Regions from separate parts of the Micromonospora sp. CA-240977 genome, predicted to be linked through region 3. Evidence: riboswitches for the same ligand, from Rfam matches in the RefSeq annotation. Region 3 holds a riboswitch; each other region holds the start of a gene.
What was found. A riboswitch is a leader RNA that binds a small molecule or an ion and turns the genes downstream of it on or off. The one in region 3 is predicted to bind cyclic di-AMP.
Positions count from the first base shown of each region.

Region 1: it holds a riboswitch for cyclic di-AMP, as region 3 does, so the genes downstream of both, ACQPWW_RS26365 (coiled-coil domain-containing protein) here and ACQPWW_RS11095 (C39 family peptidase) in region 3, are expected to answer to the same signal.
Region 2: it holds a riboswitch for cyclic di-AMP, as region 3 does, so the genes downstream of both, ACQPWW_RS00420 (NlpC/P60 family protein) here and ACQPWW_RS11095 (C39 family peptidase) in region 3, are expected to answer to the same signal.
Region 4: it holds a riboswitch for cyclic di-AMP, as region 3 does, so the genes downstream of both, ACQPWW_RS02805 (coiled-coil domain-containing protein) here and ACQPWW_RS11095 (C39 family peptidase) in region 3, are expected to answer to the same signal.

Region 1 is NZ_CP192055.1:5,848,502-5,853,980, reverse strand. Features, by position in the region: gene ACQPWW_RS26375 (SRPBCC family protein) at 1-269, shown strand, start outside; gene ACQPWW_RS26370 (hypothetical protein) at 464-964, opposite strand; gene ACQPWW_RS26365 (coiled-coil domain-containing protein) at 1,154-2,221, opposite strand; cyclic di-AMP (ydaO/yuaA leader) riboswitch at 2,227-2,358, opposite strand; gene ACQPWW_RS26360 (cation diffusion facilitator family transporter) at 2,470-3,387, opposite strand; gene ACQPWW_RS26355 (HelD family protein) at 3,495-5,479, opposite strand, start outside.
Region 2 is NZ_CP192055.1:85,293-90,771, forward strand. Features, by position in the region: gene ACQPWW_RS00415 (N-acetylmuramoyl-L-alanine amidase) at 1-1,645, opposite strand, end outside; cyclic di-AMP (ydaO/yuaA leader) riboswitch at 1,881-2,016, shown strand; gene ACQPWW_RS00420 (NlpC/P60 family protein) at 2,084-3,070, shown strand; gene dcd (dCTP deaminase) at 3,133-3,711, opposite strand; gene ACQPWW_RS00430 (pyridoxamine 5'-phosphate oxidase family protein) at 3,811-4,371, shown strand; tRNA gene ACQPWW_RS00435 (tRNA-Gly) at 4,538-4,611, shown strand; gene ACQPWW_RS00440 (cellulose binding domain-containing protein) at 4,843-5,479, opposite strand, start outside.
Region 3 is NZ_CP192055.1:2,393,136-2,398,614, forward strand. Features, by position in the region: gene ACQPWW_RS11080 (acyltransferase family protein) at 1-58, shown strand, start outside; gene ACQPWW_RS11085 (hypothetical protein) at 151-516, shown strand; gene ACQPWW_RS11090 (hypothetical protein) at 647-1,417, shown strand; cyclic di-AMP (ydaO/yuaA leader) riboswitch at 1,702-1,843, shown strand; gene ACQPWW_RS11095 (C39 family peptidase) at 2,088-2,909, shown strand; gene ACQPWW_RS11100 (alpha/beta fold hydrolase) at 3,043-3,789, shown strand; gene ACQPWW_RS11105 (CDP-glycerol glycerophosphotransferase family protein) at 3,862-5,479, opposite strand, start outside.
Region 4 is NZ_CP192055.1:576,330-581,808, forward strand. Features, by position in the region: gene ACQPWW_RS02795 (helix-turn-helix transcriptional regulator) at 1-307, opposite strand, end outside; gene ACQPWW_RS02800 (carbonic anhydrase) at 534-1,256, shown strand; gene ACQPWW_RS02805 (coiled-coil domain-containing protein) at 1,314-2,333, opposite strand; cyclic di-AMP (ydaO/yuaA leader) riboswitch at 2,338-2,468, opposite strand; gene ACQPWW_RS02810 (YibE/F family protein) at 2,635-4,008, opposite strand; gene ACQPWW_RS02815 (copper-translocating P-type ATPase) at 4,318-5,479, shown strand, end outside.

The DNA.
Region 1 (5,479 bases), 3.5 Mb from region 3:
GGACCACGTACCACGCGGACGTGCTGATCAGCGAGGACGACGAGATCGTCATGGTGGCCCGCCAGTGGCCCGCCACGACGGTCCGCAACCACACGCGACTGCGCGCCGAGCCGGAGGGCCTGGTCCGGATCGACGTCGAGATCACCCTGACCGCGCCGACGCCGCTGTTCCGGTACGCGTTCCGCCAGGCACGGGCCGCTCACCTCGCCCTCGCCGCCCGTCTCGGCCCGGCCCTCGACCGCACCGGCGACTCCCCACCCCCGGCCTGACCGGCCCACACCCGCCGGCACCCGGCCCCCGTCCCGCCTTTGTGGCCCCAGCCCATGATCGTGCTCGATCGTGGATGTAGTGGCCTGCGGGCGCGAGGATGCCACTACATCCTGGTTCCAGCGCGATCACCGCGGCGCGGTCACGGCGGCGCGATCACCGCGGCGCGGTCACGGCAGCGCGGTCACGGCAGCGGTCACGGATTGCCGCCACGGCCGGCGCGGGCGGGTTGGGCGGCGGGACGTCGGCCCCACGGCTTGTACGTGGACAGCACCGTCGCGATGATCATCAGGCTGGTCGACACCGCGGGTGCGATCACCAGGTCGGCGCGGTCCCGGGCGGGGAGGGCGGCGCCCACCACGCCGGCGTGCCGCAGGTTCGGCGTGAGCAGGAACAGCACCAGCCCGACCATCACCGTGGTGAGCACGAGCTTGGCCACTACCCAGCGATAGCGCCACAGGCCCCACGGGGTGAGGAGCGCGCTGGCGACCCCGATCAGCCAGACCAGAACGCTCAGCGGCGCGAACAGCACAGTGCCGACCAGCGCCGTGACCGGGTAGACCACCGCCGGGTCGGCGCCGCGCTGCACGGCGATGCCCAGGGTGAGGAGCACGAGGTCGGCGCCGAGCCAGCCGAGCGAGGTGACCAGATGCAGGGTGAGGAGCCCTTTGCGGGCGGTGGGTGGGATCCGACGCATACCGCGATGCTGCCCGCGGACCCCGTCCGGGTCGTCCGACCGCCGACGACATCCGGGGTACGCCCGGCGACGTAGCCCGGCCGGGCGACCGCATCGCCGACTCCGGGGTGTCCCGTCGCGGGAAATGCCCCGGAGTCGGCGAACGCGAGTGGATCATCCCCGGAGCGATTCCGGGGACTGTCGGGTGGGTCAGTAGACCGACAGGTGGACGTGGTTGGTGTGGTCGGTGGACGGGGTGCCGCCCGCGCCGCTGTACGACTTCCACCCGCTGCTGGGCAGCCAGATCTGCCGGTACCAGATCACGTACAGCACGGCGAGCTGGTCGGCGTTGCGGATGAAGTACGCGGCCAGGTTGTTGCCGTACGTCTTGTCGCCGCCTGTGGCGTTGCCGCCGAAGCCGTCCTTCTGGGCGGCGAAGTCGCAGGCCCGGCCCTTGGGGTGTTCACCGGAGCCGCTGGGGCGGTGGCAGGAGACGTACCGGGTGAACCCGGCGGCCTTTGCCTGGTTGAGCGCGTGCAGGGTGCGCGGCGTGATGCAGCCGCTGGCGGGCGTGGGGTCGTTGACGCTGCACGATTCGGCTGGCCAGGAGCCGTCGGAGTTGCGGGGCGCCGCCTTCGCGTTGGCGGTGGAGGTGCCCCGGTTGGAGCCGCCGTCGGCGGTGGTCTGCGGCTTGGGGGTGGTGGCCACGGTCAGGGCCCGTTCGGCCTGGTCCTTGCGCTTGGCCATCACCGCGACCTGCTTGCGTTGTTCGATGATCTCGCCGTTCAGGGCGGCCCGGGTGCGACTGGCCTGGTCCTTGGTGGCAAGCAGATCGCGCAGCACCCGGTCCTCGTTGGCGGCCACCGCCTCCAGGGCGGCGGCCCGGTCCATGAAGCCCTCCGGGCTGCTGCTGTTGAGCAGCGCCGACACCGCGCCGAGCCGGCCTGTGCGGTACGCCACGCCGGCGATCTGGCCGACCTTGCCGTCGCGCTGGGCGAGTTCGACCTCGATGCCCTTCAGCTGGGTGGCGAGTTGTTGCTGTCGTTGCACGGAGGTGTCCAGAGCGCGTTTCGCGTCCAGGTAGCCCTTGCTGGCGGCCTCGAGTTGGGCGCGTAGCGAAGGGGTGCCGCCCTCTTCGTCGGAGTCGGGTGCGGCGGCGGCCCGGAGGCCGGTCGGGGGAGCGGCCGAGGCGGTGCCGGCCGGAAGCGCGACGCCGAGGGCGAACATCGCGACGATCAGGGCCGCCAGTCGGGCGGCGGGTGGTCGTGCTGGTGCCACTGCGCATGTCCTTCCGTCAGCCGCCGACCGGGTTAGCTGACGGGTTCGGGACGGAAGATCCCTACCGCTGACGCGGATGCACCCCAGGAACGTGGTTCCCCGGTTCGCCCAGGTGGGCGATTAGGCGGCGACCGCCACCGGCGCCTGGAGGGCGCCGCCTGGTGGAGGCCGGGACCGAGCTTACCGGTGCCGGTGGGGCTGGTGCAGCCGTTGTGACGGACGGTGCGTGCGTCGTCACGAGAAGCCTGTCACCACTCGATGGAGCCGCAGGCTCCGGAGGCGGCACCGGGTTCGATCTGCAACGTCGCGTGTTCGATCCGGAAGTCGTCGTGCAGCGCGGTGCGCGCCGCGGTCAGCACCGCGCCGACCTCCGCGCCGGGCGCCATGGTCAGGTGGGCGGAGGCCACCTCCATGCCCGAGGTGAGCGTCCAAACGTGCAGGTCGTGCACCTCGACCACCCCGGGGACGGCGGCCAGCCGGTCGTGCACGGCGGTCACCTGGAGGTGTTCCGGGGCGGCCTGCACCAGGATGCGGACGGCGGCACGGGCCAGCCGCCAGGTGCGGGGCAGGATGAACGCGCCGATGGCGACCGCGACGAGTGGGTCGGCCCACCACCAGTCGGTGACGGCGATGAGCAACGCCGCGCCGATCACGCCGAGCGAGCCGAGCAGGTCGCCGAGCACCTCCAGGTAGGCGCCCTGAAGGTTGATGCTCTCCCGGGCTCCGGCGCGGAGCAGGGCGAAGGCGGCGATGTTCGCGAGCAGGCCGAGCACCGCCACCGCGAGCATCGGACCGGCGATGACCTCGTGCGGGTCGCCGAAGCGGCGGATCGCCGCGATCACCACGTAGATCGCGACGCCGGAGAGCAGGACGGCGTTGGCCAGCGCGGCGAGGACCTCGAGTCGGTAGAGCCCGAAGGTGCGTTGCGGGTCGGCGGTGGCCCGCCGGGTCGCGGTGATGGCGGCGAGCGCCATCCCGATGCCGAGCACGTCGGTGAACATGTGCCCGGCGTCGGAGAGCAGGGCGAGCGAGCCGGTGTGCAGGGCGGCCACCGCCTCGACCACCATCAGGGTGGCGAGCAGCCCGAACGCCGCCCAGAGTCGGCCCCTGTGCTGGTGTGCGGCATTGGCGACCGACCCATGGTGGTGGTCATGACCTGCGCCCACGAGATCCACCTTCCGTCGCCGGTCGGGGCCCGGTCAAATGTATGCTCACATCGCTATGTATGCAAGTATGGGGCAGGCCACCGGCCCACCAGGCAGTTTGCTCCAGATCAGCCGGTTGGATCGATGGTGGTGAGTCGCTGCGTGGCCCGGGAGAGCGCCACGTACAGGGTGCGTACCCCCGCACCCGGATCGGCCCGGATCTCGCTCGGAGCGACGAGCACTACCCCGTCGTACTCCATGCCCTTGGCCTCCAGGCTGGTCACCACCTGTAGGCGCGGCGCGTCGAGCGCGTCGAGCCAACCGGCGACCTCGTCGCGGCGGGGGACCGGCGTGATCACCCCGACCGTGCCCTCCACCTCGGCCAGCAGCCCGGCGGCCGCGTTCACGACGGCGGTCGCCAACCCGGTCGCGGGCACCACGAGCTCGACCGGATCGACCCCGGTGGAGCGCACGGCGGTGGGCAACGGCAGGTCAGGGTAGAGCCGGCGGATCTCCGCCGCCGCCACCGCGAAGATCTCCGCCGAGTTGCGGTAGTTGGTGGTGAGGGTGAAGTCGTGTCGCTTCCGCCGGCCCAGCGCCTGGTCCCGGGCCCGGGTCAGCTCCTCGGGATCACCTGTCCACGCGGTCTGCGCGGGGTCACCCACCACCGTCCAGGAGGCCAGGTGGCCACGGCGCCCGACCATCCGCCACTGCATCGGCGAGACGTCCTGTGCCTCGTCCACCACCACGTGCGCGTAGTCCCGGTAGTCCTCCGGACGCTCCCGGGCCGCCGCCCGGGCCGCCCGCTGCCGCTCGCTGGCGGTGCTCAGCTCGCGTACGCCGCCAGCGAGCTGGAACGGGTCGCGGCGGGCCTTGGCCGGCTGCGCCGGCTTGCCGAGCAGGGCGTCCAACTCGTCGAGCAGCGCGATGTCGGCGATCGTCAACCCGTCCGAGTCCAGGTTCCGGTACGCGGCGCTGAGCAGTCGGATCTCCGCGGTGGAGAGGATCTGACCGGCGTACCGGCGCAGCCGTTCCGGCCGGGCCAGCCAACCGAGCACGTGCCGCGGGTGCAGCCGGGGCCACCACGCCTTGAGGAACTCCCGGAACTCGGCCCGCTCGGCGATCTCCGCCTCGAAGGTGCGTTGCTCCGGCAGTCGGATGCCCACTTCGCGGGCCTGCGCCCAGAGCGCGGCGAACACCCCGTCGAAGCCGGCCCGGCGCACCTCGTTGCGGCGGGCGCCGCGGTGCAGCGCGCGGTCCCGGATCCGGTCCAGCTCGGCCCGGTCCAGCCGCAGCAGCGTGCCCCGGTAGAGCAACCGCAGCTCACCCGGGCCGCCCGGCACCGCGTCGCGGACCGCGCGCTCCAACACCCGGCGCATCCGCAGCGAGCCCTTCACCGCCGCCACCTCGGGCGGGTCGGTGCGGGTGGCGGTCATCCCCGGGAAGAGAGTGCCGAGCGAGTGCAGGGTGGCGGTGTCCTCACCGAGCGAGGGCAGCACCGAGGCGATGTACTCGACGAAGACCGACGACGGGCCGACCACCAGGATGCCGCCGCCGGCGTACCGGCTGCGGTCGGAATAGAGCAGGAACGCCGCCCGGTGCAGGGCGACAGCGGTCTTGCCGGTGCCCGGGCCGCCCGCGACGATCGTCACCCCGGAGCCGGGCGAACGGATCGCCTCGTCCTGCTCCCGTTGGATGGTCGCCACGATGTCGCGCATGCCCCGGCCGGTCGCCTTGGACAGGGTGGCCAGCAGGGCGCCGTCCCCGACGACAGTCATCCCCTCCGGGGCGGCGGTCGGGTCCAGCAGGTCGTCCTCGATGCGGGTGACCCGTTCGGCGCGGGACTGGATCGTGCGGCGACGCACCACGTCCAGCGGCTGCGCCGGCGTGGCCTGGTAGAAGGCGGCGGCGGCCGGCGCCCGCCAGTCGACGACAAGCGTGGTGGTGTCCTCGTCCCGGATCCCGAGTCGCCCCACGTGCAGCACCTGCTGGTCACGCAGGTCCAGCCGGCCGAAGACCAGCCCCTCGTACTCGGCGTCCAGGGCGTGCCGCCGCTGCGCCGCGTGGAAGACCATCGCGTCGCGCTCGACAAGCGCGCCGAACGTGCCCACCC
Region 2 (5,479 bases), 2.3 Mb from region 3:
TCCAACTGGCGGTGGGCGCGGACGCCGGGTTGTGGAACCAGGCCCGTTGCCCGAGGTACCAGATCGCCGTCCAGTCACCCTGCCGACCGGCCAGCGCGTACGTCTGGCCGGCGGAGGCACGGGCGCCGTGGTCCGACACCTCCATGGTGTTCGGGCTGCCGTCCGGGCGGAGCGCGATGTCGTTGACAAGTGGCGCGTCCGCGGCCGGAGCGGAGCGCAGCACCACCGCCGAGGAGCCGCGTGGCGCGCACGGCACACCGGCGGTGACGCAGCCGACGAACGCCGGCTGGTTGGTGGCGAAGTCCGGGTCGATCCGGACCAGACCGGTGGCCGGGGTGCCGGTGTCCAACCGGGGCGCGTGCAGCAGCTCGAAGTAGTGGGTCCAGTCCCAGTACGGGCCGGTGTCCCAGTGCATCCCACTGACGTTCGCGGCGATGGTGCCGGGCACGTTGTCGTGGCCGATGATGTGCTGGCGGTCCAGCGGGACGCCCAGCCGCAGCGCGAGGTGCCGGACCAGCTTCGCCGAGGTCCGGTACATCGCCTCGGTGTACCAGGTGCCCTGCGCCGCGAAGCCCTCGTGCTCCAGCCCGACCGCCTTGGCGTTGACGTACCAGTTGCCGGCGTGCCAGGCGACATCCTTGGTCCGGACGTGCTGGGCGACGTGCCCGTCCACCGAACGCAGCGTGTAGTGCCAGCTCACGTAGGTCGGGTCCTGGACGAGTTGCAGGGTGGTGGCCCAGCTTCCCTCGGTGTCGTGGATGACGATGTACTCGATCTTCTGCCGGGCCGGCCGGTCGGACAGGTCGTGGTTGCCGTAGTCCCCTTCGCCGAACGCCGCGTAGGGCGCCGGGATCCACTCGCAGGAGATGGTCCGGGGGCATTCCAGCCCGTCCGGGCGGGCGAGTCGGCGCAGACCCAGTCGGTCCAGCCAGGAGCGCTCCGGACGGATCGCGCGGGCCGGCAGCGTGATCCGCTGGCCGTCGTCGGTCACCCGCGACTCGCCGGCGCCGATGGTGGTGAAGACCTCGTCGGCGAAGGCCGCCGCGGCGTCGGCGCTGTCCGCGCCGGCGTAACGGGCCACCGCGCCGTACCAGGTGGCCGGGTCGGTGCCGGCGCCGACCGGCGCGCCCAACTCCCGCTGGTACGAGGCCAGCAGCGCCGCCCCGCCCCGGATGTTGACGTCCGCGTCGGTGCGCAGCGCGTCGGGGGCCGCGCCGGTCAGGGCGGCGGCGGCATCCACTGTCTGCAACGCGGCGGCGGGTGGCGCCGGGTCCTCGGCCGGCCGGGGCGCGGGTGCCAGCGCGGTACGGGAGTCGTCGCCGCGCGGGTCCTCGGTGCCGGTGTCGTGGTGGCCCCCCACGGGCAGCGCGGCCACGTGTCGGGCGTCGGTCAGGTGCATGGGTCCGTAACCGCCGCTGGTGCTGGGTGTGCCGGCGTTGCTGTCCCAGCGGGACTCCAGGTAGGAGACGCCGAGCAGCACGTCGGTCGGTACGCCGTACTCGGCCGCCGCGGCGGCGTACTGCTGCTGGCGGTCGGCGGCGGGTGCGGCGGCGGCGTAGGTGGGTGGTGGGACCGCGGTCGCGGCGGCGACCACGGCGACGGCGAGCAGTGCGCGCCGGCCGGCGAGCAGGGTTGGATGGTGCATCGAACCCCCTAGATTTTCGCGGGTGAAGATGAGGCCACCTTCGCGCCGGCCGGGAGCCCGCGTCAATACCTTTCCATGTGTCGACTCGTCGGGAAAGAAATCTTCACGTACGGTCGGTGACCCTCTCCGATCGGTACGGAGTGTCACGGCCGCACGGGTTGCGGAGTGGTAACAAGCGTCTCTACTCTGGTCATTCGTCGGCCCGATAGCAGCTCCACCCAGCCCGGGTGGTAACGGACCGACACCGCCGAGTCGTTTCCAAACGAACCGGGGACCCATGTCCCTCGGGGTGAATCCGCAGCCACTGCGGTAGGGCGCCGACTTCCCGCCCGAACCCGTCAGCTAACCCGGTAGGCGGTCAGGAAGAAGGAGTACGGAACCCCGGTGGCACTCCATGCCCCGCGGCCGTCGTCCGAGCGGTCGGCACCAGCCGGCCCGATGTCGATCGCGCCGCGCCCACGCTGGTCCCGCTTCACCACCGCGCTCGCCGCACTGGCCGGCGTCGCCGTCGTCCTGACCGGCAGCGCCACGGCGGCCCACGCCGACCCGTCCGTCGCCGAGATCGAGCGCCAGATCGACGCCGACTGGAACAAACTCGAACCGATCATCGAGCAGCACAACGCGACCCGGATCGACCTCGCCGCCAAGCGCAGGCAGGCCCAGGCGCTGGCCGCCCGGATCGCCCCGCTGGAGCGTCAGGTCGACGCCGCGATGGACAAGGTCAGCGCTCTGGCCGTGCGCGCCTACAAGGGCGAGACCGTGCTGACCGTCAACGCGGTGCTGGGCAGCCAGTCACCCAGCGAGGTGGTCGGCCAACTCGAGATACTCGACCGCTTCGCGCACAACCAGCAGCAGGACATCCGCGAGGTGGCCGACCTGCGCGACGAGCTGGCCAGCCAGAAGGCGCCGCTCGACGAGATGGTGGCCCAGCTGACCCGCACCGAGGCTCAGCTGGCGGCGAAGAAGAAGCAGATCAACGAGGAGATCGACAAGCTGCAGAAGCTGCGCCTCAAGGTGTACGGCAGCGGTGGCGGCGGTCCGTTGCGCCCGGCGCCCTGCCCCGGCAGCTACCCCGGCGGCGCCGCCGGCACGGCTGTCAAGTTCGCCTGCGCGCAGATCGGCAAGCCCTACGTCTGGGGTGCCGAGGGCCCGAACTCGTACGACTGCTCCGGGCTGATGCTGGCCGCCTGGGCGAAGGCCGGGGTGTCCCTGCCGCACAACGCCGCCGCGCAGAGCCGCGCCACCAAGAACGTCAGCAGGGCCGACCTACGCCCCGGCGACCTGGTCTTCTACTACAGCGACATCCACCACGTCGGCATGTACGTCGGCGGCGGCTGGGTGGTGCACGCCTCGCAGGCCGGTCAACCGATCAAGATGAAGAAGGTCGACGACGGCCCGATCCACAGCTACGGCCGTCCAGGCTGATCGAGAGAGCTGACCGAAGGGCCCGCCGCGACGAGTCGCGACGGGCCCTCGTCGTCACGGGGTCAGCGGGTGGGCCAGGTGCGCCAGTGCTGCCAGGCGCGGCTCGGTGTCGGCCCCCGCTGCCCCTGGTAGCGCGAGCCGTAGACCGCCGACCCGTACGGGTGCTCGGCCGGCGAGGAGAGCCGGAAGATGCAGAGCTGCCCGATCCTCATGCCCGGCCAGAGGGTGATCGGCAGGTTCGCCACGTTCGAGAGTTCCAGCGTGACGTGACCGGAGAAGCCGGGGTCGATGAAGCCGGCGGTGGAGTGCGTGAGCAGCCCGAGCCGGCCCAGTGAGCTCTTGCCCTCCAGTCGGCCGGCGAGCTGGTCGCCAAGCGAGATGACCTCGAGCGTCGAGGCGAGCACGAACTCCCCGGGGTGCAGCACGAACGGCTCCCCGTCGGGCACCTCGACCGCCGAGGTCAGGTCGTCCTGCTGCATCGCCGGGTCGATGTGGGTGTAGAGGTGATTGTTGAAGACCCGGAACAGTCGGTCCAGTCGCACGTCGATGCTGGAGGGTTGGACCAGGGTGGGCTCGAACGGCTCCAGGCCCAGCGTGCCGGCCTTGATCTCGGAGACCAGGTCGCGGTCGGAGAGCAGCATCGGACCACCATAGCCGCGCCGCCGAAAGTGCCCGGATTCGGTGCCGGTGACCAGCGCGTCGAGGTCGCTGCTCGTACATTTGTTCGATAGAATGCTGGCATGGCTTCCTGGTCCGAATTCGCCGCCGACGAGCCCCGACTCGCCGACGGGATCCGCGTTCTCCTCCAGCAGTACGGGCCGGGCTTCGGCTACCTGGCCACCGTCCGCGCCGACGGCGGGCCCCGCGTCCATCCGGTCTCCCCGGTGATCACCGACGAGGGTCTGTTCTGCTTCATCATCGACTCCCCGAAGCGCCGTGACCTCGAGCGCGACGGCCGCTACGCGCTGCACTCGTTCCCTCCGGAGGAGAGCGACGACGAGGCGTACGTGGCGGGGCGCGCCCGTCCGGTGACCGATCCGGCGCGAGTCGCCAGGTTGGCGCAGGGCGCTCGCGCGGAGCCGCTGGTCGACTGGCAACTGTTCGAGTTCACCGTCGACGTGGCGATGCTGACGCGCCGCGAGCAGCACACCGCTGGCATTCCGGGCCTCGCGCCGGCCCGGCCGGCCGTTCGGGTCTGGCTCGACCCACGGGCCCCGTCGGCGGCGGCTGCCGCGCCGGTCGCCGTACCGCAGACCCGCCCAACCCGCCGCAGCCGTGACGTCCAGTGCACGGCCGCCTGACCACGGCCCAGCGACCATCGGTGCCGGCTCTGTACTGACGGAGCCGGCACCGCTGGTGAGCCCTCGACCGCCGCTGGCACCGACCCGTCCCTGCCGGCGCGGACAGGTGGCGGGCGGGGGTGCCTGGGTGCACAGGCTCGGCGACTCGGGTACAGTGGTGCCGCTTGCGGGTGTAGTTCAATGGCAGAACATCAGCTTCCCAAGCTGACAGTGCGGGTTCGATTCCCGTCACCCGCTCCACGCACGGAAGCCCTGGTCAGGACCGATGGTCCCGCCGGGGCTTCCGTAGTTTCAGAGGGCTGAAACAGGGTGGTGTGCCATTAGCCCGTCCCGTCGTCCTCGGCGACCGGTCGCGTCCGACGCCTGCTCGGCTTGAGGCTTCCCTAGGATCCGCGCTCTGCGACGGCGGGCCTGCCGGGAGTGGCCCCCGGGCGCCTGGCCGCCCAGACGTCCCGCGGTCCGGTGCGCGGGCTACCCGGCGGCGCAGCTGACGTTGTTGAGCGTGAACGCGATCGGCACCGCGTCGCTGGCCTGCCAGGTGCCCAGGACGCCGAAGACCACCGAGGCGCCCGGCGCCACCAGGGGGTTGTAGCTGGGGTTCCGGGCCGTGACGGTGGCACCGCTCTGCTGGACGGTGGCGGACCAGGACTGGACGATGTGCTGGTCACCGGGGAAGGTGAAGCTGAGCGTCCAACCGTTGATCGGCACGGTGCTGGTGTTCTTGATGGTGATCTGGGCGGTGAAGCCTCCCGGCCACTCGCTCCCGGTGCGGTAGCTCACGGTGCAGGGCACCGCCGGCGGCGGGTCGATCGGCACCGTGGCGGTCCGGGTGAGCAGGGCGCCGGTGGCGTCGTCCTCTACCCGGACCGTGACCTCCAGGCCGGTGGCCGTACAGCCGGTGGACACAAAGTAACCGTCGTGCCAGCTGAAGGTCGCGCCCGGATCGACGGTGACCGCCCAGCCTGGCAGCGAGGGGAGGGCCGGGCAGCCGGTGGGGATGCCGGGGGTGGAGCCGACGAACCGGGCGTAGATCGCCGTGGAGACCTGTTGCTGTTGGGCGGTGCAGTTCTGCCCGACGGCCGTGGCGGTGACGGCCTGGCCCGGAACC
Region 3 (5,479 bases):
CGAGGCCGGCGGGCCCGACCAGCCCGACAGTCGATCAACGTACGCGGACACGCGCTGACACCGTCCACGCTGGTCAACGGGGTCGGCGCGGCGCGCGCCGACACGCCCGTGGTCGATGCGCCCGGGTCGGCACGACGGTAGCGTGGGGACGTGCTCCCGGTCGCGTTCACCTGTCCGCTGTGGTGGGTGGCGCGCTGGGCGACCCGGGTGCTGACCAGCCTCGCCGTCGTCGCGGCCCTGGCGCTCGGCGCCGGCCCGGTCTCGGCCGCCGCGCCACCGTCCACCCCGACCGCCGCGCCGAGCCTGAGCACCGCGCCGGGCCTGAGCGCCGCGGCGAGTGCGGGCGCCGCCGAGGAGGCACTCCCAGCCTGGTCGGTCGACGCGCAACCGGCGCTCCCCGACGGCCAGGGCGCCCTCGCGGCCGGCGTGCTGCCGGTGCGCGTGACCGGGTCCGACCGGCTGCCCCTCGTCGACGGCCCCCACAGCCGGGCGCCCCGAGGTCCACCCGGGCGCTGAGCCCCCGGGACAAGCGTCCCGTCGCCGCGCCCTGTCGACCCACCAGCTCCGCACCCCGCCGACCCGTGGCCCGCCGTGGCCGGGCGGCCGGGGCTCCCCATCGCTCTGCTTCCTCCGCGAGGTGCCGACCATGGAGACCGTTGTCTTCTACCAGTTCGTAACCGAGGTACCGCAGGCCGCTGCCATCTGGTCGGCCCTGTGCCTGCTGGCGTTCGGTGTACTCGCCGTGCTGGTCGCCCGGCCCGAACGCGACCGGCCCGCCGGCGACCCGTCCCCGGCCGTGCCGACCGCCCGCGAGGTGGCCGCCGCCGAGGTCGTCGACCTGCGCCGGTACGCCGAGGAGGTGGCTGTCGCGGCGGCCGGCGCGGCCAGGACGGCCCAGCGGCGACGCGATGCCTGGCTGATCAGTCAGGAAGAGGTGGAACGCGCCTGGGCGCGGTACGACGAGGCGGACACCGCCGCGCGCCGCTTCGCGGGGTCCGGGGCGCTGCCCACGCCGGACACCCCCCGCACCCCGGCCGAGTACGCCGCCCGGGAGCGCTACCTGCACCGCGCGGCGACGGCGGCGTACTGGCGGGGCGACCTGACCATGGCGCAGCTCAGCGAGGTGTTCGGGCGGCGGCGCGGCTGGGATCCCCGGCGGCACCCGGTCGAGCAGGAAGCGCTGCTCAGCCGGTCGATCCGGGACGCGAGACGGGTCGACTACCAGGCCGCCGCCGCAGCGGAGCGGACCGCCTGGCGGGCCGCGGAACTGTCCGCCGAGTCGGCGCGCACCCTTGCCGACGAGGCGGGTTTGGCGGCGGCCCGGCTGCGGCCGAGCCGGACGCCAGCCCGCCGGCTGGTACGCGGGGTGTCCCGTCCCGCCGTCGTGGCACGCTGGCGTCCCGCCCGCGCGGGTTGAGCCCGATCCGTTACGTGAGCCGGGTCACCGTATTGCGGAATCGGGCGTCCGGCACGTTCGGCTCGATTTTTCCCGGAATTGTGGCCGCACTGTCGGCGACCTGTCCGGTTGTCGCCCACAGGCGTCACGGTAACCGCTTGTCCCATCGAGTCACATCATCGGCAGAACGCGCAGAAATTGCCGCGCCGATTGGGGTTTACGCAGGTGAACCTGGCTTGGCAGGGCGTGAACGGGCCAGTAGTGTCGTCCCGTCCGGTGCGGTAACCGATCGCAAGAGGCGACGCCGCGCCGACCCGCTCAATCGTGATGAACGAACCGGGGACCCATCAGCAAGTCCGGGGTGAATCCGCGAGCCACGGCCCGCGGTAGGGCGATCTTCCCGCCCGAATCCGTCAGCTAACCCGGTAGGCGGTGTCGGAAGGAGTTCCATCCTCGTGCAGCACCTTTCCACCCCTCGGCTGTTCCCTCGCCTCCACGGCGCGGCGGTGCCCCCGCTCATTCGTCTAGTGACGGTGAGCTGACCCCCCGGGTCATCGCCTAACCGCCCGGCCACGCCGGGCGTTCCCCTGAGCGGTTCACCATCCGCGGACCATCGTCCGCGCGCTGGCGCCTGCCCGGATACCGGTCCGGCCCCCGGTGTGCCGCTCTCCCCCGATCCGTGGAGGACCCCGTGAAGCACACACTGAAGCGTCAGCTCCGCCGCGTCGCGACCGAGCGCCCGTACCAGATCGTCGCCGCCTCCGCCGCGGCCCTCGTGATCGCCGCCACCACCGGCACCCTGCTCACCACCGCCGACGACGCGCCGGCCGGCCAGCGCACCGCGACCACTGTCGCCGAGATGCGCAGCGACATCGCCGCCGCCAACGACGCGTCTCCCCTGGCCAGCTCCGCGCCGACCGCCGCCCCGGCCACCAGCGCCGCCTCGCCCGCCGCCAAGGCCAGCACCAACCCGGACCTCACCCGCAAGCCGGAGCGGCCGAAGCCGCCGGCGACCAAGGTGCTCGACTACGACTACGAGGCGCAGAACACGTACTACAACTGCGGTCCGGCGGCCACCCGTAACGCGCTCAGCGCCACCGGGATCGACCGCACCCAGGAGGAGCTCGGCGCCGAGCTGGGCACCACCGAGATGGGCACCAACTCGGCCGAGGACACCACCCGGGTGCTCAACGCCGAGGTGAAGGGCTCCCCGTACCGGACCCGGATGTTCGCCGGCGCGCCCAGCCCGGCGCAGATGGACCGCCTCCAGGCCGACGTCGTCAAGGCCATCACCGACGGCCGGGGCGTGGTCGCCAACGTCGTCGGCGACGCCACCGACACCGACGGCGGCTGGCACTCCTACGGCGGCGGGCACTACATCGCCGTGGTTGGTTACAAGGACAACGGCCGCACGGTGCGCATCGCCGACTCGGCGAACCCGGCCGACCCGTCGTACTGGATCACCACAATCGACCTGGCCAACTGGATCGCCAGCCGGGGCTACTCCGCCTGACCCAGGCACGCTGGACCGCCACGGGCGCCGTCCCCCACAAGGGGCCGGCGCCCGTGGCGTCTTCCACGGCGGTCCGGGGTACGCCCCGTCGGCGACTCTCGTACCGGGCCGGGAACCGTGGGAGACTGCGGCCGTGGTGGATGAATCGGGTGGTCACGCCGGTCGAAGGCCGGTCCTGCTGCTGTTGCACGGGATGGGGACGACCGGTGACGTGTGGTTGCCCTGGGCGCCGCATCTCGCCCAACACTGGCCCGGTCGGTGGCTGGCACCGGACCTCGCCGGTCACGGCTGGGCGTCGCCGCTGCCGTCGTACTCCTTCGCCGGCTTCGCCCAGCGGATCGCGCAGGCCCTCGCCCCCGACGACCGGCTCGTCGTGCTCGGGCACTCGCTGGGTGGCGTGGTCGGCCTCGCGTTGGCCGCGCGCGACGCCGGGATGCCGGTGGACGCGGTGGTCGGGTTGGGCATCAAGGCGCTCTGGTCACCCGCCGAGCTGGAACGCGCCGCCGAGCTGGCCGCCCGCCCGGTGAGCTGGTTCGCCAGCCGTACCGAGGCGGCCCGTCGCTACCTGCGCGTCTCCGGGCTGACCGGTCTGCTCCCGCCGGACCATCCGGTGGTGGACGCCGGCCTCCGTCAGGTCGACGGTCGCTGGCGTCTGGCCATGGACCCGACCGCGTTCGCCGTCGGCGAGCCCGACCTGGTCGCGCTGCTCGCGGCCACCGACGTGCCGGTGGTGCTGGCGCGCGGCGAGCACGACCCGATGGTCACCGACGAACAGCTCAAGGAGTACGGCGTACCGGTCGCCACGCTGCCCGGTCTCGGGCACAACGCGCACGTGGAGGACCCGGCCGCCGTACTGGCGCTGCTCGACCCGTACCGCTGAGCTTTCCGCGGCGCGTCGCAGCGGATGGTGAGCGCCCGTCGTCCAGCCCCTGGCCTGGGCCGACAGCCCGGGTCAGGCCAGGGGGGAGAGCTGCGGAGCACGCTCGGCCGCAGCGTCCTCCGTTGTCGCCAGTTCCCGGCGCGCGGCGGTCAGGAACGCGTCGGCGTACGACTCGGCGGGGAAGTCACCCAGGTAGCGGCGGCGGGTGGCCCAGCGCTCCGCGGCCAGCGGGTCGGTGTCCAGCAGCGCGGTCAGCACCTCGTCCACGTTGGACAGGTCCCGCCGCAGCACGTAACCCGACGCGGCCAGCGGGAAACGCTCGGTGAACCGGCCGCCCTCGTCGCCCATGTCGGTCACCGCGTACGGCTTGCCGGAGTAGAGGTAGTCCGAGATCACCCCGGACACGTCGGAGACCAGCGCGTCCGACCGGTTCACGCACTCGGTCAGGCTCAGCTCGCGGGCGGCGGCGCCGACGACGTGCTGGCGTCCGCTGCGGGCCCGATCGGCGACGAGCAGCTCGGTCAGCCGGCCCAACTGGCGTGCCGACGCCGGGTTCTGTGTCGTGTACGGGTGGGCCCGCAGGATCACTGTCGCGCCGCGCTCCAGCAGCCGGCGCAGCAGCCCCTCGGCCACCGGCAGCGAGCAGTAGTCGGCGTCGGCGTGGTGCCCGGTCCAGGTGGGGGTGTAGAGCACTGTCGGGTGCGCCATCCCCGGTGCCGGCTCCGCGCGTACCTCGATCGACTCGACCTGCGGGCGGCCGACCACCACGAACTTGTCCGCCGGGATCCGCACGCCGGCGCGGGCGTACCTGTCGATCGCGGCCGGGCCGGCCACGAAGATCCGGTCGAAGATCCCGGACACCGGGTTGGCGCTCGGCGCCTTGTCGCTGTCGCCGTGGTGCAACTGCACGTGGGTGAGCTGGGTGAAGCGGATGCAGTGGCTGTTCTTCGCCCCGTGGTTGACGTAGAACGCCGCCCGCAGGCTCGGCACCAGCGCCTCGTCCATCGCCCGCAGGGTGGGGCAGTAGACCACCGGCGCGTTTGTGGCCGCGGCGATCGGGGCCAGGAACTCCGGCTCGCGCAGCACGACCAGGAACGGCCGGCCGATCCGTTCCAGGTACGGCAGCCACATGGTGACCTGGTATTCCGAGCCGGGCGGCGCGGAGAAGTAGAGCAGGAACTCCGGCTGGTGCCGGCGCAGCGCCCGCGCCACCGGCCCGCCACCGGCTCCCGGCCGGAACCGCCGCCGGGCCAGGTCCAGGGCGACCACCCCGGTGCCCGCGCCGACCAGCAGGCTCGCGGCCAACGCCACGCCCGCCGGCAGGGTGAGCGCGGCGGCGAGCGCCAGGACGGCGAGCAACCCGAGCAGGGCGGTGCCGAGCCGGTCGGCGATCAGCGGCGTCCAGGCGCGGACCGGCAGGTTGGCCGTGCGGATCTCCAGGTTGCCGGCGGTGCGCAGGGGCCCCACCAGCAGCACCAACCCCAGCAGGACCAGGGCGGTGGCGACAAGCGTGAGGTGGAGCCCGTCGTCCAGCCGCCGGGAGTAACCGACAAGGATCGCGGCGGCGATCAGCGTCGTCTCCGCGACGAGGTCGGCGGTGGGCCGGATCCGCTGCTCGGCGACCGAGGCGGCCAGCGCGGCGACGGCCAGCGCCAGCCCCCAGCCGGTGGCGCCGGTGAGCGCCAGCACG
Region 4 (5,479 bases), 1.8 Mb from region 3:
GCGTCTCGGCGAACAGCGCGAGCAGGTCGCCGACCTGGCGGTAGGCCTCGGCGGGGTGCCGGAACCGGCCGGCCGGGTTGAGGGTGTATTCGTTGCGCCGTCCGACCCGGGTGCGGTGCAGGTAACCGGCCGCTTCCAGGTCGGCGACGATCGCCTGCGCGGCCCGTTCGGTCACGCCGACCTCGGCCGCGACGTCGCGGAGCCGAGCGGTGGGGTTGCGGGCGATGGCCAGCAACACGTGCCCGTGGTTGGTGAGGAACGTCCAGTTCCGCCCGCCGCCGGTGTCGCCCGTCGTCGTGCTCGCCATCGTGTGACCACCTCTCCGGACGTCCGCCCTGCCCCCGGGAGTCTCGCCCGTCCTGCGCCCGGTGCGTCACCCAGGGGCCGAATCGGAGTCAACATATGAAATCTAAATCACGCATACCTTGACGCACTTTACGGTGCGTGTGACGGTGGAGCCCGAGCCAGCGCCGCCGCCGGCCCGGCTGACAAGCCCTCTGACCAGGTCAGACGCGTGAAGACGAGGTGCGGGGATGAGTCGTCCTGGAACTCCCGGCGGGCAGCCGGGTCCGCAGCGGACCGGCGACCGGGCGGCCGCGGCCAGCGTGCCGGCCCAGGCGTACGCCGAGTTGACCGCCGGTAACCGGCGCTTCGTCAGCGGCGCTCCACGCCACCCCAACCAGGACGCCGGACACCGGGCCGCAGTGGCCGACGGGCAGCACCCGTTCGCGGTGATCGTCGGCTGCTCCGACTCCCGCCTGGCCGCCGAGATCATCTTTGACCGGGGGCTGGGTGACCTGTTCGTGGTCCGTACGGCCGGGCACACCACCGGTCCGGAGGTGCTCGGCAGCGTGGAGTACGCGGTGACCGTCCTCGGCACCCCGCTGGTGGTGGTGCTCGGCCACGACTCGTGCGGGGCGGTGCAGGCGGCGCGGGAGTCCTCCGCGACCGGCACCCCGCCTCCCGGGCACCTGGGGGCGGTGGTCGACGCCGTGCTGCCCAGTCTGCGCCGGGCCGAGGCCGAGGGTGTGGACGACATCGACGGCATCGTCGACATCCACATCGCACAGACCGTCGAGACGCTGCTCCGGCAGTCGCCAGTGCTGGCCGCCGAGGTGGCGCAGGGGCGGTGCGCGGTGGTGGGTGTGTCGTACCGGCTCGCCGCCGGAGTGGCGCGCCCGGTGGCCGCCGTGCCGGCCGGCTTCGCGACGCTCGACGTGCCGACCGGGTCGGCTGACCCGGCCGCCGCCGCCTGACACGACGAGGGCCGCTCCGCGCGACGCGGAACGGCCCTCGGCGGAAGACGCCGCGGATCAGAGCATCGACATGTGCACGTGGTCGGTGTGGTTCGACGGCCCGCTGTACGACTTCCAGCCGGTTGCCGGGAACCAGATCTGCCGGTTCCAGATCACGTAGTAGATGCCCAGCCGGTCGGCGTTGCGGATGAGGAACGCGGCGACGTTGTTGCCGTACGTCCGGGTGTCCTCGTTGTGCCAGGGTGAGAAGCCGCTCTTCTGTAGCGACCAGTCGCAGGCGCGGCCCTTCGGGTGCTCGTACGGTCCACCGTTGCGGTGACAGCCGACGAACCGGGTGAAGCCGGCCCTCCTGACCTCCTTGTACGCGTGCAGCGTGCGCGGCGTGACGCAGCCGGACGTGGTGGGGTCGTCCTCGCTGCAGGACTGCGCCTTCCAGTCGCCGTCGGCGGTGCGGCCCGGCCCGATCCGGGCGACCGGCGAGGTGGCGTCCACCAGACCGCCGGTGAAGCCCTTGCCGCCGACCAGGGCGAGCGCCTTGTCTGCCTCGCTCTTGCGCTTGGCCATCACGGCGGTCTGCTTCTGCTGTTCCCGGACCTCGGTGTCGAGGGCCAACTTGGCCTGCTCGGCACGGGCCTTCACGGTGTTGACCTCGGCGAGCTTGTTCTCGTTCACCATGTTGATTTCGTCGAGCATCGCGGCGCGCTGGACGAACGTGTCCGGAGCGTCGCTTTCGAGCAGCATCGCGAGCGCGCCGATCCGACCGGTGCGGTACGACTGGGCGGCGATCTGCCCGACCTGTGGCGCCAGCGCGTCCAGGTCGGCCTTGGCCCGGTCCACCTCCAGCGCCAACTCCAACTGCCGCTTCTTGGACTTGTCCAGTTTGGACTTGGCGGCGGAGTAGTCGCGGTTCACCTGCTCGATGACGTCGTTGAGCATCTTGGGCTCGTCGGCCTCCTCGTGCCCGGACGGTGTGGGGGTCGTCGGGGCGGCGTGGGCCGGGAGGGGCCCGGCGAGCACGGTCAGTGCGGCGATCACGGCCACCACGGGTGTCAACCAGCGGCGTAGGGGTGCCGTCACAATGTTCCCTTCCCTCGACCGCCGACCGGGTTAGCTGACGGGTTCGGGGCGGAAGTGGCCCCTACCGCTGACGCGGATTCACCCCACACACCTGGGTCCCCGGCTCGCCGGTTGGCGATTGGGCGGTGGCACCGCAGGCGCCGCTTCGCGCCTTCATCGGTAACCGGCAGCGAGGTTACCCGAGAGTCGACTGGGTGAGCTACGCCTGGATGCCGACCAAAAGTGTCATTTCGCCATAGCGGTGTGTGACCAGTGACGCGGTTCTCAGGGGGAAGACCCGATCTGGTCACGCTGAGGAGTGTCACCATGCCGTTTCCGTGCTCCTGTTCGACTCCGGCCACCCGTCGGTGGCGGTGGATGGGGGCCGGGTCCGCGTCTGGTCCGGCTCGTCGGGTCGCCCCGTCCGTGGTGCGTTGAGGGCGGCCAGTGCCTCCGCCCGGTCCGCCCGGGGGCGCGGCCGGGCGGCGGCGTCGCCCGGCGGCGTGGCTTCGGCGCGCCCGGCCGCGGTGACGATCGCGGCCAGCCCGGTGGTCAGTGGCACGGCGGCGATCAGCCCGAGGGTGGCGACCGCGCTGCGGACGATCTCCTGCGCGAGGAACTCGCTGGTGAGGATCTGCCCGATCGGCCGCGAGTCGGCGGTGAGCAGGAGCAACAGGGGCAGCGACGCGCCCGCGTACGCCAGCACGATGGTGTTGACGGTGGAGGCGATGTGCGCCCGGCCGACGCGGGTCGCCGCGCGGTACAGCTGCATGCGGGTCAGCCCGGGATTCGCGTTCGCCAGCTCGGTGACGGTGGCCGCCTGGGTGACAGTCACGTCGTCGAGCACCCCGAGCGAACCGATGATGATCCCGGCGAGCAGCAGGCCGTGCAGGTCCACGTCACCCTGGAACATCGACAGTGTCGTCGCGTCCTCGCTGCCGAAGCCGGTGAGGTGGGTTGCCGCCGTGGCGATGGTGGCGAGCACGCCGGTCAGCACCAGGCTGCCCAGGGTGCCGAGCACCGCGACCGAGGTCTGCGCGCTGACGCCGTGGGTCAGATAGAGCACCACGAACATGATCAGAGCGGCGCCGACCACCGCCACCAGGAGCGGTGATTTGCCGGCGCCGATGCCCGGCAGCACGAAGGTGAGCAGGATGGCGAAGCTGGCTGCCAACCCGGCGAGCGCGGCCAGCCCCCGCCATCGGCCGAACGCGACGATCGCGGCAGCGAAGATCACCGCCAGCCACACCATCGGGGTGCCGCGCTGGTGCTCGGCGATGTTCCAGTTGCTGATTGTGGGATCGGTCGGGTCGGTCAACTGGACCAGGATGACCTCGTCGCCGACGTCCACCCGGGGCGCACCGGGTCCGTCGGGCACCGGTGTCTGGACCTGCTGGCCGGTGGCGGGCCCGTCGTCCACCCGGACGTCGACGGTGCCGCACGGCCCGGCGCCGACCCTGGGTGTGCCCTCGGGGCTCGACGGCAGCGGCGGGCACGGCTCGGTCACCACCCGGGTCACCGTGCCGGCGTAGCGCGGCACGTCCGCTCCGCCGTCGGTCCGCGGTGCTCCTCCGCGCGGCCAGAGCAGCGCCGCGGCGAGCACTGTGGCGACGAAGAGGGGCACCACCGTCATGACGAGGATCCGTCGCACCCGGGGCGGGGCGGACGGAGCGGGACGGGCGTGGTCGGAACCCAAGTCGAGACTCCCAACGATCCGGTGCGGGATACGGGCCAGCGTGCCGGTCGGTTCAGCGATGCCGTGGAAACACGGCGGAACGCGCGATGGTTCGCTCACCGAGGACCGCCCGATCACGGACGGTCAGTGTCCAGCCCGGCCGGCCGGAGGCGACGCCACGTCGCGGCGACGCCGGTGCCCGACCGCGCAGCGGTAGCTGGAGGGCCATCGGGGAGATGCTAGCCAGCCTGTTCCGGGCTCGCAGGTCGGGACGGAGTGTCGAGCGCCGAACCGCCCGCGCGATGGTCACCGGGCGGGCATGTTGGAGCCATGCCCGCTCAGTCATCCGCCGACCCCGACCACCGGCGCCACGCCGCGCCCCCGCCGCACGACAGGCACGCCGGGCACGATCCGGAGATGTTCCGCCGTCGTTTCTGGGTCTGCCTGGTGCTGACCATCCCGGTGGTCCTGACCAGCCACCTCGTGTCGGATCAGCTGGGCCTGGACGACGGCGTCCCGGGCCGTACCTGGGTGGGGCCGGTGCTCGGCTCGGTGGTGTTCTGGTGGGGTGGCTGGCCGTTCCTGGTCGGTGCGGTCCGCGAGGTGCGGGACCGGACGCCGGGCATGATGCTGCTTGTCGCGATGGCGATCACTGTCGCCTACAGCGCGTCGCTGGCCACCAGTGCCGGCGCGTTCGACCTGGACTTCTGGTGGGAGTTGGCGGCGCTTGTCACCATCATGCTGCTCGGGCACTGGCAGGAGATGAAGGCCATCGGGCAGGCCCACGGCGCGCTCTCGGCGCTGGCCGCGCTGCTGCCGGACGAGACCGAGCGGGTGACCGCGGACGGGCGGGTCGAACCGGTGTCGGCCGGCGAGCTGCGGGTCGGCGACGTGGTGCTGGTCCGCCCGGGGGCTCGGGTGCCGGCGGACGGAGGCATCGTCGACGGCCGGGCCGAGCTGGACGAATCGATGATCACCGGCGAGTCGCGCCCGATTGCCCGCGCGGTTGGCGACCGGGTGGTGGCGGGCACCGTCGCCACCGACTCGGCGATCAGGGTCCGGGTCGAGGCACTGGGTGAGCAGACGGCGCTCGCCGGCATCCAGCGCATGGTCGCCCAGGCGCAGCGCGCCGGTGGACGGGCCCAACTGCTCGCCGACCGGTTCGCCGCCGCGTTGTTCTACGTGGCGAGCGGCACCGCGGTGCTGACCGTGCTGGTCTGGACGGCGCTGGGCCAGCCCGACGAGGCGGTGGTCCGCGCGGTGACCGTCCTGGTGATCGCCTGCCCGCACGCGCTCGGCCTGGCCATCCCGCTGGTCGTCGCGCTCTCCACGGCGCTGGCCGCGCGATCCGGGATCCTGGTGAAGGACCGGCTGGCGCTGGAGCGGATGCGGACCGTCGGCGCGGTGCTCTTCGACAAGACCGGCACCCTGACCCGGGGCGAGCACGTCGTCACCGACGTGGCGACGGCGCCGGGCGTCGAGCGGGACGAGG